2 regions of the Alteribacillus sp. JSM 102045 genome follow, and region 2 is predicted to be linked to the other one. Evidence: a T-box and tRNA genes for the amino acid it is inferred to sense, from the RefSeq annotation. Region 2 holds a T-box; the other holds one or more tRNA genes.

Region 1 (9,036 bases), on a different contig from region 2:
AAATTAAATGTTTTACTTGGTGCCATACAAGTAATAACCTCAATATTCTTCTCTGCTGCAGCTTTAGAAAATGGTATATGTTTGCCTTCAAGTACTAAGTCGGCATGAATTTCATCAGACACAACAAACACGTCATACTTTTCACAAAGATCTGCTACTGCTTCCAGCTCTTCTTGCTTCCACACTCTTCCAATAGGGTTATGAGGACTGCAAAGCAATAACATTTTTGCACCGGCTTGCATTTGCTTTTCCAAGTCTTCTAAATCAACAGTAAATCCATTTTCTGTTTCTTTTAATGGATTGCGCAGAAGCTTACGTTCATTGTTATCGATAAGAGCATAAAACGGATAATAGACAGGGGGCTGAATGATAATTCCATCGCCTTTTTCCGTAAATGTTTGAATTAAATGGCTGATTGCTGGTACCACACCTGGGGTGAAAACAAGCTGATCATTGCTTAACGTCCAGTCAAATCGTTTTTGAATCCAAGATGTCGTGGCTTCCCTTAACGATGCAGGCCTTCTATGATAGCCAAAAATCCCGTGGTCAAGTACTTTTTGCATAGCATCTAATACAGGCTGCGGAGCTTGAAAGTCCATATCTGCAACCCACATAGGCCATAAGTCGCTTGAACCGTACCGTTCTGAAACAAAGTCCCATTTCATCGAATTTGTTTTATTTCTATCAATAACTTTTTCGAAATCCATAACTGCATCCTCCCAAGCATTTAGCTAACTAGATATATTAAGGCTTTTCGTATAAGTTTGCCTCTTTTTAATAGATTTTTCAAGCTTTTCCTTATGAATTCACCCTATTCCGCATTTTCTTTTTCTTCTATCCGAGCACGGTGCAGACAGCCAGCACCGTTTCTTTCCTTTAAAAAACGGCTTCAAGGAAGAGAAGCCGTTTTTTTTCATTAAGCCAGCACGATTAGTTACTGCTGTTTTTTTAAGAAGCATAAGTGGATTTGTGGAAACAGTGCCAAAAAATAAAAAAGCAAAGTTCATCGTTAGGCCAATGAAAGATGCATAAACGGTTAATACTCCTAAAATCAAACCTAAGCCTACTTACACTTCTCCATATGCTACTGCAAAACTAAAGATATTCTCAATCGGCAAAGCTATTTTTTCCAAAAAAACATTATACTATGGAAACGCTGCTTCTCCAGCTTGATTTGTCACTGGTTCAGCAATGGCTCCTTGCATGAACCCACCTGCTTCAAAGTCCCCTGTTACTACTTCCCCCAGCCAGAAGTTAGCCATCTCCAACCAAGATAATTACGCAGTACTGCTAAAATTTCCGCAGTGTATAAACTATTTCTAAGCATATTCATAACCACAAAAACTCCCCCTGAAAAATATTGTGAAAAATTTCACAATTAAATTGTATACGGTTCGATCATTTTTATCCATGCTTTTTACATATTTGTTAATAAGTTTTTATTGCATTTCACCCCAAGTATGCCTATAAGAATATTCCCTGACCGTATTGCGAAACAAAATTATTTCGTATACAATAACACATAGAAACCAATAAATTCCTTTTTTACATACCCTGCTTATATACTTTAAAGGGTTTATTTGATGTGATTAACGTTTTTTATATGACAAATGTTGAGTAAAGGAGAGCACCTATGCATTACATTAGTGACGGGGTGTTGATGGAAGCTTATGAAAAAGCAGTAGAATTACATTTAGAGGAAGAGTTCATTGAACTGCTTTACTCTGAAATAAAACGCCGGGGATTGACATCACCATCTTCTGCCCAGAATTATTACATGGAAGTTGGCAGATAAAACAAATTGGACCAGTTAAGAAAAATCGAAGGGTTTCTCCGTATAATATGGTGAAAGCCTTCGATTTTTCTTAATGTGTATATTCCGTTTTTTCCGTTGATTTGTAGTGGCCGCTTATAATCTTATCCTCTATTTTATTATGAAGTTACTTATATAACCGACCTTTTTCTTCGATTTTCTCCCTTTTCCTTAAACTCTTTCATTCCCTTAGTCATGTTCCCACATTTTAACTTACTTCACCTTAACCAGACCCACACATAATATTAGAAAGGGCGCTGAGTGCCATGTTATCTGTTCCGTTCTCTGTCTAAAAGAGGGTCATTTTAATGGGATTTCTCTTAATAATGGAAAGAATTTCCACATACACCTTGGATAGTAACCTGTTTGTTTAAAATTAAGGAACAAATGTCCTCGACCTTCCATTCCGAAACCTTCCATTTTCAATGCGACCTTCACCAGCGCATAAAAAAAATAACGCCGGGCCGAGGTTCTCCTCAAACCGGCGTCATTGATACTATGTAGGCGCACCCTATGGGTACATGTTAAAGAGTTGTCAAGCTTACTGGGAACACAGCCAGCGCTCATTATTATATGGTGCACCCTCTGGGCACTACCATATTCGCTTTCGACGTAGATGCGTCTCAGTGTTATATGGTGGAGCATAGCGGGCTCGAACCGCTGACCTCAACACTGCCAGTGTTGCGCTCTCCCAGCTGAGCTAATGCCCCTCGCCATCAAACGATATTTTTTATTATAAGCGCGTTTAAAATTCCTGTCAATATATATTAAAAGATTATTTCTAAGAGAAACCAGCCGAGCGCACCCGCAGTTCCTGCCAAAAAAGATTCCAGTACTTTGACCTTCCGCCACTGTTTTTCTTTGGAATAATCCAGCAGCATCCAGCCTGCCAAAACTGCAGCACCAAAAATAACAGCCTCTCCCATCCACCTGTCCCCCTGCTCCGCCACAAATAAAGTATGCTATAACATTAGCAAATCATACGGGAAACAGCAATGAAAATTTAAGATAATAATACTTCTTCTAACTCTTTGTTGAGCCGTTCAGCCATTTCTACAGAAGATCTAGGTACTTCCGCGTCCTGATCGACTGGCTCGGCAAACTGGTTGAAAACAGCATTATAAGGCTCCGTGTTATTATCTATATCTCCCTGGTACTTATGAGTCAATACAAATGGGCTTCTCAGCTGTACCTTTACCCCTTTTTGCTCTAGCTCTCCTTCGACAGCCGTGAACGGCACCCGAAAAAATTGATATCCTCCCTCATCAGAAATCTTGTAATCAAAACTGCCATGATCGTAATCCCAATTCCCGCCAATTTCATATCCGAGCGGTTTTAATTTTTTTTCAAGATCATACAGTACAAATTTATGATTTTCTATCTTAGAAGGTATCTCAATCACCATACCCAGCTCCTTTATCATAAAATGAATTGTTAATAGGTTTCCACCCCTTATTTTTTTCATGCTTCTTCCTTCGAAAAAAGTAAGCTGCTCCGCATGCCTTTCTTCATAAAAAAACCTCAGCTTCCGTGCTGAGGTTTTTACAATTAAGATTGATTTAGCCTATTTTGTAATGCTTCTTTCCTTTCTTCAAAACCAGGTTTTCCAAGAAGCGCGAACATATTTTTCTTGTATGCTTCTACACCAGGCTGGTCAAACGGATTTACTCCGAGTAAATATCCGCTGATAGCACAAGCCTTTTCGAAGAAATACACGAGATAGCCAAAATAATACTCATCTAGTTTAGGAATCTGTAAAACAAGGTTAGGCACATCTCCATCTGTATGAGCAAGAAGTGTCCCTTCAAATGCTTTCTTATTCACAAAATCCATGGACTCGCCAGCAAGATAATTTAGGCCGTCAAGATCATCTTCGGTTTCTTCAATAGTAACTTTTTTGTCGGATTCTTCGATTTGAAGAACCGTTTCAAACAGATGGCGGCGTCCTTCTTGAACATACTGCCCCATGGAATGAAGGTCTGTCGAAAAATCTACAGACGCCGGGAAGAGTCCTTTTCCATCTTTTCCTTCACTTTCTCCAAATAGCTGCTTCCACCATTCCGAAACATAATGAAGCTGCGGTTCATAATTCACTAATAATTCAATGGCTTTTCCTTTTTGATAAAAAATGTGACGAAGCACCGCATATTGATAAGCATGGTTCTTTTTCAGATCCTCTTCACTGAGGTCTTTACGCGCGTCATTTGCACCTGTCATCATATTCAATATATCAAGCCCGGCAGAAGCAATGGGCAGCAGTCCAACGGCAGTTAATACAGAATAACGGCCGCCTACATCATCAGGAACAACAAATGTTTCATAGCCTTGTTCATCCGCCAATGTTTTTAAAGCGCCTTTTTCTTTGTCAGTTGTAGCATAAATGCGTTTTGCTGCTTCTTCTTTTCCGTATTTCTTTTCTAAATAATTTCGGAAAATACGAAACGCAATAGCTGGTTCTGTTGTTGTGCCGGATTTGGAAATAACATTAATCGAAATATCTTTTCCTTCTAACATATCCATTATATCCTGAATGTAGGACTGGCTGATTTGATGGCCGGCAAAATAAATCTCAGGACCGCTGCGCTTTTCATCATTGAGTTGATTTCGGAAAGAATGGCTTAAACTTTCAATAGCTGCTTTTGCCCCAAGGTAGGAACCGCCAATTCCGATCACTAATAATACGTCACTGTCTTTTTGAATTTTTTCGGCTGCTTTTTGTATTCGTGAAAACTCATCTTTATCATAGTTTTCCGGAAGGTCTACCCATCCAAGAAAATCGTTGCCGGCACCAGTTTTTTCGTGTAAGGCATGATGAGCGTTCTTCACAGCACCATTTAAGTATTCCATTTCTTCTTCGTTCACAAAAGATAATACATTACTGTAATCTAAGGTGATTCCTTTTGCCATAAAAATCTCCTCCAATAATAAACGTATATTTTCAATGTAAAGAAGCCTGTTCATCAAATCAAGCACTTTTCTATTTGTAAACGTCTACATGAGATAAATTTTAAATTTGTGCATAATCTAACATAATTTATTTCATCCTAAGCTTACGAGCGAGAATAATTGCTTATGAGGAAAGGTGAAGGGGGGTGAAAGGTATGAGCGGATTGCAGCGTACTGCTCTTGTACTGGCTATTATTGGTGCTATAAACTGGGGGTTAATTGGCTTTTTCGGTTTTGATTTAATTGCCTCTATTTTTGGAAGCCAGGCGGCCGCTTTATCTCGTGTTATTTACGCGATCGTGGGAATTGCTGGACTCTATTGTATCTCTCTCCTATTTAAACCTGATGAGGAATTAGAAAAAAGCCCCGAACCGCAGCGTTAAAAAAAGCAAGCGATCAAACAGCATTTCGAAAGCTGCTTTTGGTCGCTTGCTATCAAAAGAAGGGAATATTTTCAAATACCCTTCTCATCCAATAATTTTATTTTCTCATTCTTTTATTTAAGTCAGCTTGTATTTCGTTTGACTGTTTAAGCCAATCTTTGAGTTTATCCTCAAGCGTATTAAATCCTTGGTTTTTTTGGTTGTTGTTTCGGCTGCCGCCTTTAGGAGCGCTCCGCTGACTGCGTGTTTCTTTTCCTTCGGGGACAGGTTGAGTATCACGAATAGATAAAGAAATTTTCCCGGAATCCTCATCAATGGATTTAATCTTAACCTTTACTTGATCACCAACAGATAATGCTTCATGAATATCTTTTACATACCCATGGGCTACCTCTGATATATGAACAAGTCCTTGTTTGTTATCGTCAATTGCTACAAACGCTCCAAAGGGTTTAATACCTGTAACTTTACCTTCTACAATACTTCCAACTTCATACTGCTTAACCGACATGCAAACATCTCCTAACTATTTATTAGCCCACAAATTATAACATGAAATACGAAAAACAGCAATTTTAGTACATACAAAAAGAAGAGAATCCCTCCTCAAAAACTTGACAATGTAGGGACTTATCCGATATTCTGTTTAAATGTCTAATTATCTTTTAGAGAGGAGAAACCTATGAGTAACACAGGAGACCAATGGAAGTCTAAAATAGGTTTTATATTGGCAGCGGCAGGCTCGGCAATCGGCCTTGGTGCTGTTTGGAAACTTCCATATGTAGCAGGAACAAGCGGGGGCGGCGCTTTTTTTCTTATATTTTTGGCTTTTACCTTAATATTAGGAACTTCCTTATTACTCTCGGAATTCGTAATTGGAAGAAAAACACAAAAACCACCAATTCAGGCATATAAAGAACTGGCACCTGGCACGCCATGGTACTGGGTTGGAATTCTTGGCATTATCTCTTCTTGTTTAATTTTATCCTTCTATGCTGTAGTAGGCGGATGGATTCTTACTTATTTTGTCCGCAGTTTATCCGGCGGCTTAACCAACCCTTCTACTGGGGACTACGGAATGCTTTTTGAGAGTATTATTTCGAATCATTGGGAAGTCGGCATTGCCCACCTTGCTTTTATAATTATGACTATTCTTGTTGTGCAAGGCGGCATTCAAAAAGGGATTGAACGGGCCAGCGGTATTATGATGCCTGCCCTTTTTATCATTTTTATTGTTTTAGTATTACGATCCCTAACTCTTGAAGGGGCAATGGAAGGTGTCAGATTTTTCTTGCAGCCGGATTTCAGCAAAGTCGGCGGGGACACCATTCTATTTGCGCTTGGTCAAGCTTTCTTTTCTCTTAGCCTTGGGGTTTCGGTAATGGTAACGTACAGCTCTTATCTTGACAAAAAAGAAAACCTTGTCCGATCAGCTTCTTCCATTGTCGGATTAAGTATTTTAATTGCCTTCTTATCTGGTTTAGCTATCTTCCCAGGGGTTTTTGCTTTTGGGTTAGAACCTAATGAAGGTCCTAGTTTAATCTTTACCGTTTTACCTGCTGTATTTAGTGAAATGGCATTTGGCGGAGTTTTCTTATCATTATTTTTACTGTTACTATTATTTGCAACACTGACTTCTGCTTTTTCTTTACTTGAGATCGTTGTATCTTCTGTAGCAAAAAATCATCCTGGTCGCAGAAAAGCAGCGGCATGGATTGGCGGCCTTGGCATTTTCGTACTTGGCATTCCGTCTAACCTATCTTATGGCGTGCTTGCCGAGTGGTTTGTTTTTGGAAATACATTTTTCGACAATATTGATTTTCTAGTTAGTAATATACTATTACCATTGGGTGCCCTTCTTATTGCCCTTTTTGTTCCATTAAAAATGAGTCATCAAGACCTGAAGGAGGAGCTGCTTCGCGGCTCCGGCCTGGGAGAAGAATTTTTCCGAAGCTGGATGGTCATAATTCGTTTTATCACACCTGTAGCTATATTATTTGCGTTTTTAGATGTCTTAGGTGTATGGTAAAAATTTCAAATTCAGGGATTAAAAAGTAAAAAAGAGGGAAAATAATAATGTATTCCCCCTCTTTAGAGACAAAGCAGCTATCGCTTTGTCTTTTTTTATTAGAAGATTAAAAACCTGCACCTTATTAGGCGCAGGTGATACATAATGTTAACCGTGTTTTTTCAAGAAACGTCCTATCCGTTCTATCGCTGTTTGTAACGAATCCATGGAGGTAGCATAAGAGCAGCGTATATGGCCTTCTCCTCCTTCACCAAAAACATCTCCAGGAACTACTGCTACTTGCTCTTCTTTTAGCAGCGCTTCTGCGAACGCTTCAGAACTCAGTCCAGTTTGTTCAATAGACGGAAAGGCATAAAAGGCACCACCCGGAAGGTGACATGACAGGCCAATTTCCGTAAAAGATTTTACGATAAAATTACGGCGCTGCCTATAGCTGGTTACCATTCGCTCCACCTCTTCTCTGCCGTTCCGCAGAGCTTCCAAAGCCCCATATTGAGCAAGAGATGAAGCACACATCATCGTATATTGATGAATCTTAAGCATTGCTGCAGAAATATCTGTCGGGGCGCATACAAAACCAAGACGCCAGCCGGTCATCGCAAAGGCTTTTGAAAAGCCTGATATAAGAATAGTACGTTCTTGCATAGCAGGCAGTCTCGCAAAACTGTAATGCTGATTATCATAGCTGAGCTCTGCATAAATTTCATCTGATAGAACGAGCAGATTATGCTTTTCAATAACCTCCGCAATTGGTAGGAGTTCTTCTCTTGTCATCACTGCTCCCGTCGGATTATTCGGAAAACACAACATAACTGCTTTTGTATTTGGTCTAATAGCTGCTTCTAGTTCCTCTTTTGTTATTTTAAACTCATTTTCTTTTTTGGTTCCGATAGAGACCGGGACACCGCCAGCCAAAGAAACAATCGGCGCATATGCTACAAAACCAGGTTCTATAATAATGACTTCTTCACCTGGGTTTACCGTTGCCCGCATAGCAATATCTATAGCCTCACTTGCTCCAACCGTTACAATGATTTCAGATTCTGGATCGTAGGGGGTGGAAAACTGCTGTTCCAAATAAGCAGCAATTTCTTCTCTTAGTTCTATTATCCCGGGGTTTGCTGTATAAGCAGTGAACCCTCTTTCCATAGACGCAATGCTGGCTTCTCTTACATTCCATGGCGTTACAAAATCAGGTTCTCCTACACCTAGGGAGATAACATTCTCCATGGTAGAAGCCATATCAAAAAATCGGCGAATCCCTGAAGGGCGAATGTTTTGAACGGCATGAGAAAGCCTTCCTGTTTGTTTCATTGAAGAAATTGTCATGGTGACACCACAATCCTTTTATCATCGTCGTCCTCATCACCAAACACAACCCCATCATGTTTGTAAGTTTTCAATCTGAAATGAGTGGTTGTTGAAATAACTGAATCTAATGCTGAAAGTTTTTCCGATACAAAGCTTGCAATTTCTGACATCGTATTGCCGTCAACAACGACAGACAAATCATAAGCACCCGATACTAAATAAAGAGCTTTCACTTCCGGAAAGCGGTAAATTCGTTCTGCTACTTCATCAAAGCCAACGCCTCGCTGCGGAGTCACTTTTACATCAATCATAGCTGTGACCCCTTCTCGATCATTCACCTTACTCCAATCAACGACTGCAGCGTAGCTTAATATTACTTTTTCTTTTTCTAATTTATGGATAATCGCCTGAACGTCTTCTTCTGATTTGTCTACCATTTTGGCAATGGCAGGAACATCCATGCGTCCATTTTCTTCTAATAATCGTAAAATTTCCAGCTTATCTTCCACCTTGATGACTCCTTTCCATTGAAAAACCGTGCGCTAATTTTCATT
Region 2 (9,036 bases):
CTGCTGCTTCCATTTCTGGTGTTTTACCTGTTAAAGGATTTGAAGGCAATTGAAAGAACAATAAAGCGTTTTGTTCCCAGCAAATGGAGAGACGAAGGAGAATTGCTTGCAGGAGCAGTTGATGAAGCACTTGGAGATTATATAAGAGGCCAGTTCATGGTTGCTGGAGCAGTCGGGCTTCTATCTGCTTTAGGTTTATGGATTATAAATATTCCGAATGCCATTTTGCTTGGTTTGTTTATAGCTATTACAGACATTATCCCTTATTTTGGCCCAATATTGGGAGCTGCTCCTGCATTAATGGCAGCTGCTTCTATCTCTACAAGCAAATTGATTATAACGATTATTCTCTTATTTGTTATTCAGCAAATAGAAGGAAATTTTTTATCTCCTTACGTTGTTGGCAGAAATGTTCATTTACATCCATTAGTAATTGTTTTTGCTCTATTGTTAGGATTTGAATTAGCTGGCTTTATCGGACTTTTTATAGCAGTACCATTATTTGTTGTGATAAATAATATTTTCCATACATTTAAGCAGCGGAAAGTTACTTTAAAAAGAACCCCTTAAATGCAAAAGCGACATTTTGGGGCCTTTCAGCCAAGCGCCTCATAAAATAACCATACCAATCATTTCCAAATGGGACATAAGTTCTAAAATGATATCCTTCATTTACTAATTGCTTTTGCATATCTACTCGAAAACCATAAAGCATTTGGAATTCAAACAAGTCTCTTGGAATATTGTTTTCTTTAACGAATTGTTTCGTTTGGTTAATGATGTTATGGTCGTGGGTTGCTATCGCCGTATAACTTCCATTGCAAAGATGCTGTTTAATAATTTTAATAAAATTATTGTCGATGTCTTGCTTATTTTGTAAAGCAACTTCTGGAGGTTCTCTGTATGCTCCTTTAACAAGACGCAGTGGAATTCCTTTTAATGCTTCAACATCATCAGCAGCACGGTGTAAATATGCTTGTATGACTGTACCTACGTTGTCATGTTTTTTTCGCAGTTCATTTAATATATCGATAGTCAGCTGATAATGACTATAATCTTCCATGTCAATCCTAACAAATATATTATATTGATCAGCAGCAGAAAGAATTTTAACCATGTTATCCATACATAAATTCTGGTTAATATCAAGGCCAAGCTGGGTCAATTTTAAGGATAGGTTGCAATTAACTTTTTCTTCAGCAATCGCATCCAACGTTTTAATACAATAATCCGCTGACTTTAATGCTTCCGTTTTTTCTGTGACAAATTCACCAAGATGGTCTACCGTACACATTATCCCCTTCTGGTTTAATTTACGTACGGCCTCCATTGCGCTTGGAATATCTTCTCCAGCTACTACACTGGAAGCTCCTAACTTTAACCCCCAACGTTTTGCACTTTTGTTTAAGGTACGGTTTTTAGAAAGAAATAGGAAGAAATTTCTGGAAACATTTTTCATTTTTATCTTCCTTCCCTAATATGTCTCTCCGCGAACTTTATAAGCCGCGGAGAGAAGGATACGATCTAAAATTGATCAGTTACAGTTTTCGGCTGCATGAACATGAGAAGGTAATCTGGTCCTCCGGCTTTAGAATCTGTACCGGACATGTTAAAACCTCCAAAAGGCTGATATCCTACAATAGCAGCTGTACAGCCTCTGTTAAAATAAAGGTTGCCTACGTGGAATTCCTCACGTGCTTTTTCTAAATGGGCGCGATTGTTAGAAATCACCGCGCCTGTTAACCCGTATTCCGTGTTATTTGCAATGTCTAAAGCTTCTTGAAAGCTTTGGGCTTTGGAAAAGGCGACAACAGGACCGAATATTTCCTCTTGCATTAGCCTTGCATCAGGTGAAAGATCTGCAAAAACGGTTGGTCTTACAAAGTAGCCGTCCGCTGCATTACCTTCTCCTCCAGCCATTAATCTGCCTTCGGATTTGCCTATATCAATATACTTCATTACTTTATCGTGTGCCGCCTGATCGTTTAATGGCCCCATGAAATTATTAAAATCTTGCGGTGTACCAACTGTAAGCTCTTTCGTTTTTGCTGCTGTTTTTTCTAACACTTCATCATAAAGCTCCTTATGAACCACTGCTCTAGAACAAGCAGAACATTTTTGACCGGAAAAACCAAAAGCAGAATATATAATGGAATCAACTGCTACATTTACATCGGCCTCTTTATCAACGATAATCGTATCTTTACCGCCCATTTCAATGCTGCAGCGTTTAAGCCATATTTGACCTGGCTGTACTTTCGCTGCTTTTTCATAGATGCTGATTCCAACTTCTTTTGAACCGGTAAAGTTAACAAATCTAGTTTTTGGATGTTCTACTAAATAGTCACCGATCTCAGCGCCGCTTCCCGGAATAAAATTCACAACGCCTGCAGGCATACCGCCTTCTTCCAGAGCCTCCATAAATTTGTAAGCTATTACAGGTGTCGTGCTCGCTGGTTTTAGTAAAACAGTATTACCACACACCATAGGCCCTACAGTAGTGCCTGCCATAATAGCAAATGCGAAATTCCATGGAGAAATGGTCACGCCAACTCCTAACGGTATATACGTAAATGTATTATTTTCTACCTTTTCGCGGCTGTGTATGGGCATGCCGTCTTTTAAGCGAAGCATTTGCCTTCCGTAATATTCCAGGAAATCAATTGCTTCTGCTGTATCAGCATCTGCTTCCTTCCATGGTTTTCCTGCTTCATATACAAGATAGGCTGAAAACTCATGTTTTCTTCGTCTTACGATAGCAGCTGAGCGGAAAAGAACGTTTGCTCGAGCTTCGGCGGACCATTTTTTCCAAGTCTCAAATACTTCCCAGGCTTTTTTCATAGCTGATTCTGCATGTTCCTTCGTAGCTTTAGAAACATATCCAACCACTTCTTTTTTGTTTGCAGGGTTTTCTGAGAATATTTTGTCTTCTGTTGTTATACGTTCCCCGCCAATAATAAGAGGATATTCTTGCCCTAATTGAGATTTGACATGCCCAAGTGCTTTTTCAAAAGCCTGCCGATTATTTAAGTCAGAAAAATCTGTAAACGGTTCGTGCTTATAATCCCAAACCATTTTATCACCTCTCTGAAAATTCTAACCATTTATAATGCAAAAACTGTGCCAATTCTAAAAAGTTGAGATGTAGTCATACAAACAAAAATAAAACAAAAAAGTGCAAAAAATTTTGCACTTAATATGAAAAATATTTTGCACTCCTTGCTGTATTCATTATTTCAGCTGAAACTTTTCCATTCTATATTGAAGACTTTGTCTGCTAATCCCAAGGTCTTTAGCGGTACGCATTATATTGTAATTGTTTTTGGATAAAGATTGTTTGATTATAGTAAGCTCTGTTTTATATAACCTATCTCGAAGAGATTCGCCTTTTTCTAAAGATTTTTCCTGATTTTCATTAAATGTATGATCCATTTCAGAAAGTTCTGTTTTATTACGAAAATGAGGGGGAAGATGGGCTGCAGTAATGGTATTTTCTTCAAGCACCATATTCATAGCGCCTTCAATCACATGTTCAAGTTCCCGAATATTTCCAGGCCACAAATATTGATTGAAAATTTCTTTCACTTCGTGATCTATCTTTAGAACTTGCATTTGAAAATACTGGTTATACTTACTTATAAATGAATCTGCTAACTCTGGTATATCGGATAATCGTTCTCTTAAAGGAGGGATGAAGAGAGTTACGACTCCAAGTCGATAGTAAAGGTCTTTACGGAGACGCTTGTGTGTAATTGCATCAAGCGGGTCTTCATTTATTGTAGCTATGATGCGAACATCAATAGGGCGTTCCTTATTATCTCCAATTCTCTTTATCTTTCTTTCTTGGATCACCCTAAGCAGCTTTGCTTGCAGTGAAGTGGGCAGGGTGTTAATTTCATCTAACATTAAGGTTCCGCCTTCTGCTTCTTCAAATAATCCAGAACGTTCAACAGCGCCGGTGAACGCACCTTTTACTGTTCCAAACAGTAAACTTTCAATTAATGTTTCAGGGAGGGCCGCACAGTTTTGGGAAATATACGGTCCGCTTCGGCTGCTTCCATTATGAATACTTTGGGCGAACAATTCTTTTCCCGTTCCTGTTTCCCCTACCAAAAGGATAGAAGACGAAGTTCTAGTAGCTTTCTTAGCATTTTCCTTTACTTCACGAATAGCAGAAGAAGAACCAATTAAACTTTCAAATGTATAACGAGTATCTGTGCGGCGTATGATGCTGTCTCTTCGCATTTTTTCGAGCTGGGTAACATCTGTTGCGATCTCAGCAGCTGCAATCGTTTGCCCTTTTTCTTTTATTGGAAAGGTATGATTGACCGTAGTAATTTCATCTCCTTTATTATTGTAATAGGTTTGTTTTTTATTTTTTATCGTTTTATTATTGTAGAGAGCTTGAAACAAGCGGCTGTCACGTTTATCTTTAAAAGGGAAGACTTCTGTTATAGGTTTATCGGAAAAATCTTCAATAGTCATTGATTCAATCACCCTCATTTTTGTGTTATAAATAATAGGCGTTTCCGATCTATCAATAACTCTGATGCCAAGATCCATTTTATCAAGAAGCGTTTCATACACGATTAGGGGAGTGGAATGATTGAAGTTCATATAAGGGTTCCCTCCTTACGGTAATTACTCTTAACTTAAGTATAAGGAATTTGACAGACGGAGTCATTTTTTATAATGTTAAGAAAGCATAATATTTTATTAGATAAAAACAGAAAAATAACTGCAAATTTTCGCTGTTAAGTCTTGAATGTAAACTAAGATATCAATAGAAGGAAAATTTAAATGAAAAAATATGATGATGGGAAAAGTACGCTAAAGCCCTCTGAACAGAGACCGTTTTACTTGGCTGAAATAAAACGGCAGAGAAGAGTAGCAGAAAGCTGGCCCGGAGTGCAGTTAATACCTGCCGTGAACCGCGTTAAGGATATAAGTTGACAGGCTTAGCCTGTAAACAGGGTGGTACCGCGAATTAACTTCGTCCCTGCACCAGGGGACGGAGTTTTTTAATTGTTTAGGAAATTATGTTTTTACAAGTTGTGGATACTATCTCCATATTGTTTGATCCGCGTCTAGCTTCAGCGCCCAGCCTCTCGGGGTTAAATAACCTCCAGTCATGAAAGGCAAAGAACGCCTTTCATGACTGGAGAACATTTACCTGTCGAGGCCGAACAGGGCGCTTGCGCTTTTGTTCTGCGATAAAATAAAACATGAAATGTTTATAATAATTATAATTTAGGAGGAATAAAGCATGAAAGTTTATACGTCTGCAGAAGTAAGACAGATGTTTTTAAATTTTTTTAAGGAAAAAGAGCACTCCATTGAGCCGAGCGCTTCATTAGTTCCTCATGAAGATCCTACTCTTTTATGGATTAACAGCGGGGTTGCTACGTTAAAAAAGTATTTTGATGGAAGAGTTGTTCCAGAAAATCCGCGAATTGTAAATGCCCAAAAATCTATACGCACAAATGATATAGAGAATGTTGGAAAAACTGCAAGACACCATACGTTTTTTGAAATGCTTGGGAATTTTTCCATTGGCGACTATTTTAAAAAAGAAGCGATTGAATGGGCATGGGAATTTTTAACAAGTAAAAATTGGATTGGATTTGAAAAAGATAGACTATCAGTAACTGTACACCCAGAAGACGATGAGGCTTATGATTATTGGAAAAATGAGATTGGACTGCCGGAAGAACGGATTATTCGTTTAGAGGAAAACTTTTGGGATATTGGTGAAGGGCCGAGTGGGCCAAATACCGAAATCTTTTATGACCGCGGTCCCGAATATGGAGATAACTCCCAGGACCCGGAACTATACCCTGGAGGAGAGAACGAAAGATACCTTGAAATTTGGAACCTGGTGTTTTCTCAATTTAATCATAATCCTGATGACACCTATACGCCGCTTCCTAAGAAAAATATTGATACCGGTATGGGATTAGAAAGAATCGTTTCCGTTATCCAAGATGCGAAAACTAATTATGATACAGATTTATTTTTACCTATTATGAGAAAAGTAGAAAACATAACAGGTCTTGCTTACGGAACCTCTGAAGAAAAAGATGTAGCTTTTAAAGTCATCGCAGACCATATCCGCACTGTCAGCTTTGCCGTGGGAGATGGAGCGTTACCGTCTAACGAAGGCAGAGGTTATGTGTTAAGACGTTTATTAAGAAGAGCTGTACGATACGCAAAGCTTATTGGCATTGAACGTCCCTTTATGTACGAATTAGTTCCCGTAGTTGGAGAAATTATGGAAGATTACTACCCAGAAGTGAAGAACAAAGAAGCGTTTATTCAAAAAGTGATAAAAAATGAAGAGGAACGTTTCCATGAAACGTTAAGCGAAGGACTAGCTATTTTATCAGAAATAATGAGAAAAGCAGAAGAAGCCGGTACTTCTGTTATTTCTGGAAAAGATGTGTTTCGTCTATATGATACGTATGGTTTTCCTGTGGACCTTACAGAAGAATACGTTACGGAGAATGGCTTCGCTATCGACACGGAAGAGTTTGAAAAAGAAATGCAGGCTCAGCGTGAGCGGGCACGGGCAGCTCGTAAGGACGATGGTTCCATGCAAACACAGGATGCTGTGTTTGCTGATATAAAAGAAGACAGTCAATTTATCGGTTATGATTCTCTTCGGACTGATGCTGTCGTACAGGTTATCGTTCATGAAAAAGAGAAAGTAGATACTATATCTGCTGGCAAAACAGCAAAGATCATTCTTGACCAAACTCCTTTTTATGCTGAAAGTGGGGGACAGGTTCCTGATAAAGGTATAATATTTAATGAAAATGCAGAAGCAAAGGTGACCGATGTTCAAAAAGCGCCAAACGGTCAGCATTTGCATACAGTTGAAATAGTCAGCGGCTCGCTTAGAACTGGTTCTGCTGTGAAAGCAGTAGTAGAAGAGAGAGGACGGGTCGATATTGTAAAAAACCATACAGCTACTCATCTGCTTCACCAGGCATTAAAAGATGTTTTAGGGGATCATGTGAACCAAGCGGGATCACTGGTGTCAGAAGAGCGTCTACGGTTTGATTTTTCTCATTTTGGGCAAGTGAAACAAGAGGAGTTAGATCAAATTGAGGAAATTGTAAATGAAAAAGTTTGGAGAGCTATTCCCGTAACCATTGAACAGAAAAAATTCGAAGAAGCTAAAGCGATGGGGGCTATGGCTTTATTTGGAGAAAAATATGGTGACAAAGTCCGAGTTGTCCAAGTAGGGGATTATAGTATTGAACTGTGCGGAGGCTGTCATGTAAATAATACAGCCGAAGTGGGGATATTTAAGATTGTTTCAGAAGCAGGAATCGGAGCAGGAGTCCGAAGAATTGAAGCAGTAACAGGTCAAAAAGCATACGAATTTATGAATGAACAAATGAATGTTTTAAAAGAAACAGGTAATAAACTAAAAGCAAAATCACTAAAGGATGTACCGAAGCGAGTAGAGGCTTTACAACAGCAAATCCGTGACTTGCAGCGTGAAAATGAATCCCTTAATGCGAAAATTGGAAACATGGAGGCAGGAAATCTTCTTGATAATGTACAAGTAGTAGACGGCGTTAATGTGATCGCACAAAAAGTCTCGGCTGCAGATATGGATGGGCTTCGTAACACAGTAGACGAACTTAAACAAAAACTGGAATCAGGTATAGTTGTATTAGGGGCAGTAAATAACGGAAAAGTAAACCTTGTAGCTGGGGTTACCAAAGATTTAACTGACCAAGGATACAAAGCAGGAACAATTGTTAAAGAAACAGCTTCCATCTGCGGAGGCGGAGGCGGAGGCCGTCCAGATATGGCTCAAGCTGGCGGGAAAAACCCAGATAAACTTTCAGAGGCATTAAGCGCCGTAGCAGATATTGTTAAATCCATTTCCTAAACGGGAATAATTGGTGTACAATAAGGGCAAGATGTTGAAAGCATTGGGCTGTAAATATGATAAACGTCCATATAAATAAATGCAGTTATTATTGAGGAGGTGTATGGTATGGGTTCAAACGACAACACCATGAAATTTAATGTTCAGGATGACTCCATAGATGCAGATGCCCGTGAAGTGCTGTTTACAGTTTACCAGGCACTTGAAGAAAAAGGATATAACCCAATTAATCAAATTGTAGGTTATTTGTTGTCCGGTGATCCTGCATACATTCCGAGATATAAAGATGCCCGTACTCTCATCCGAAAGCTTGAAAGAGATGAGTTGATTGAAGAATTAGTAAGGTCTTATTTGCAAGAGCACGGGAAGGAGAAGGAATGAAAGTATTAGCCTTAGATGTTGGCATGAAACGAATAGGGGTGGCCGTTTCAGATGAGTTAAGATGGACCGCCCAGGGCCTGGAAACGATCCATATTAAAGGAAACAGTCCCCAGGAAGCTTTTGGCCGGATTGCAGAATTAATGGAAGAGCATGAAGCTTCTGAAGTGGTAGTAGGGCTTCCTAAGAATATGAATGGAACCATAGGACCGCGTGGAGAACAATGCCAGCAATTTGCCAAGCACCTTGAAGAAGAGCTTCGTGTGCCAGTTCATATGTATGATGAACGTCTGACCACACAAGCAGCTGAACGAACCCTTATTGAAGCTGATATGAGTAGAAAGAAAAGAAAAAAAGTAGTAGATAAGATGGCTGCGGTAATGATATTACAAGGATATCTTGATTTAAACCAATAAAATACCGATGGAGGTGTACGAATGGCTCAAGAAGAAAACGAGCGAATTGTCATTCCTGATGAAGAAGGCAATGAACATCTTTTTGATGTACTGTTTACCTTTGATGTAGATGAAACCGGGAAGTCATACATGGTTTTGACTGATGCTGGTGAGAATGAAGACGAAGAAGAAGTAGAAGTGTTTGCTTTTCGTTTTGAAGATGAAGGGGAAAAAGAATCAGATATCTCATTATTCCCAATCGAAACAGATGAAGAGTGGGATATGGTAGAAGAAATGATTGAGACATTCAGCTCAGGTGAGATGGAATAAAATAATAAAAATGACTGCCTTAAAAGA

The links. A T-box is a leader RNA that pairs with one kind of tRNA and senses whether it is charged. The one in region 2 lies ahead of alaS (alanine--tRNA ligase), so its partner is inferred to be a tRNA-Ala.
Region 1: it has a tRNA-Ala gene. The T-box ahead of alaS (alanine--tRNA ligase) is inferred to sense a tRNA for this amino acid. The anticodon was not compared.

What each region holds. Positions count from the first base shown of each region.
Region 1 is NZ_JBHFQG010000004.1:146,759-155,794, forward strand. It holds gene ACE1TI_RS04535 (MalY/PatB family protein) at 1-707, opposite strand, end outside; gene sda (sporulation histidine kinase inhibitor Sda) at 1,634-1,795, shown strand; tRNA gene ACE1TI_RS04545 (tRNA-Ala) at 2,448-2,523, opposite strand; gene ACE1TI_RS04550 (hypothetical protein) at 2,581-2,739, opposite strand; gene ACE1TI_RS04555 (YugN-like family protein) at 2,817-3,215, opposite strand; gene ACE1TI_RS04560 (glucose-6-phosphate isomerase) at 3,362-4,720, opposite strand; gene ACE1TI_RS04565 (DUF378 domain-containing protein) at 4,915-5,142, shown strand; gene yugI (S1 domain-containing post-transcriptional regulator GSP13) at 5,240-5,653, opposite strand; gene ACE1TI_RS04575 (sodium-dependent transporter) at 5,825-7,171, shown strand; gene ACE1TI_RS04580 (aminotransferase) at 7,319-8,500, opposite strand; gene ACE1TI_RS04585 (Lrp/AsnC family transcriptional regulator) at 8,497-8,943, opposite strand.
Region 2 is NZ_JBHFQG010000008.1:123,011-132,046, forward strand. It holds gene ACE1TI_RS08160 (AI-2E family transporter) at 1-570, shown strand, start outside; gene ACE1TI_RS08165 (proline dehydrogenase family protein) at 548-1,459, opposite strand; gene pruA (L-glutamate gamma-semialdehyde dehydrogenase) at 1,525-3,075, opposite strand; gene ACE1TI_RS08175 (sigma-54 interaction domain-containing protein) at 3,232-4,617, opposite strand; T-box leader at 4,805-5,004, shown strand; gene alaS (alanine--tRNA ligase) at 5,267-7,906, shown strand; gene ACE1TI_RS08185 (IreB family regulatory phosphoprotein) at 8,015-8,287, shown strand; gene ruvX (Holliday junction resolvase RuvX) at 8,284-8,700, shown strand; gene ACE1TI_RS08195 (DUF1292 domain-containing protein) at 8,722-9,009, shown strand.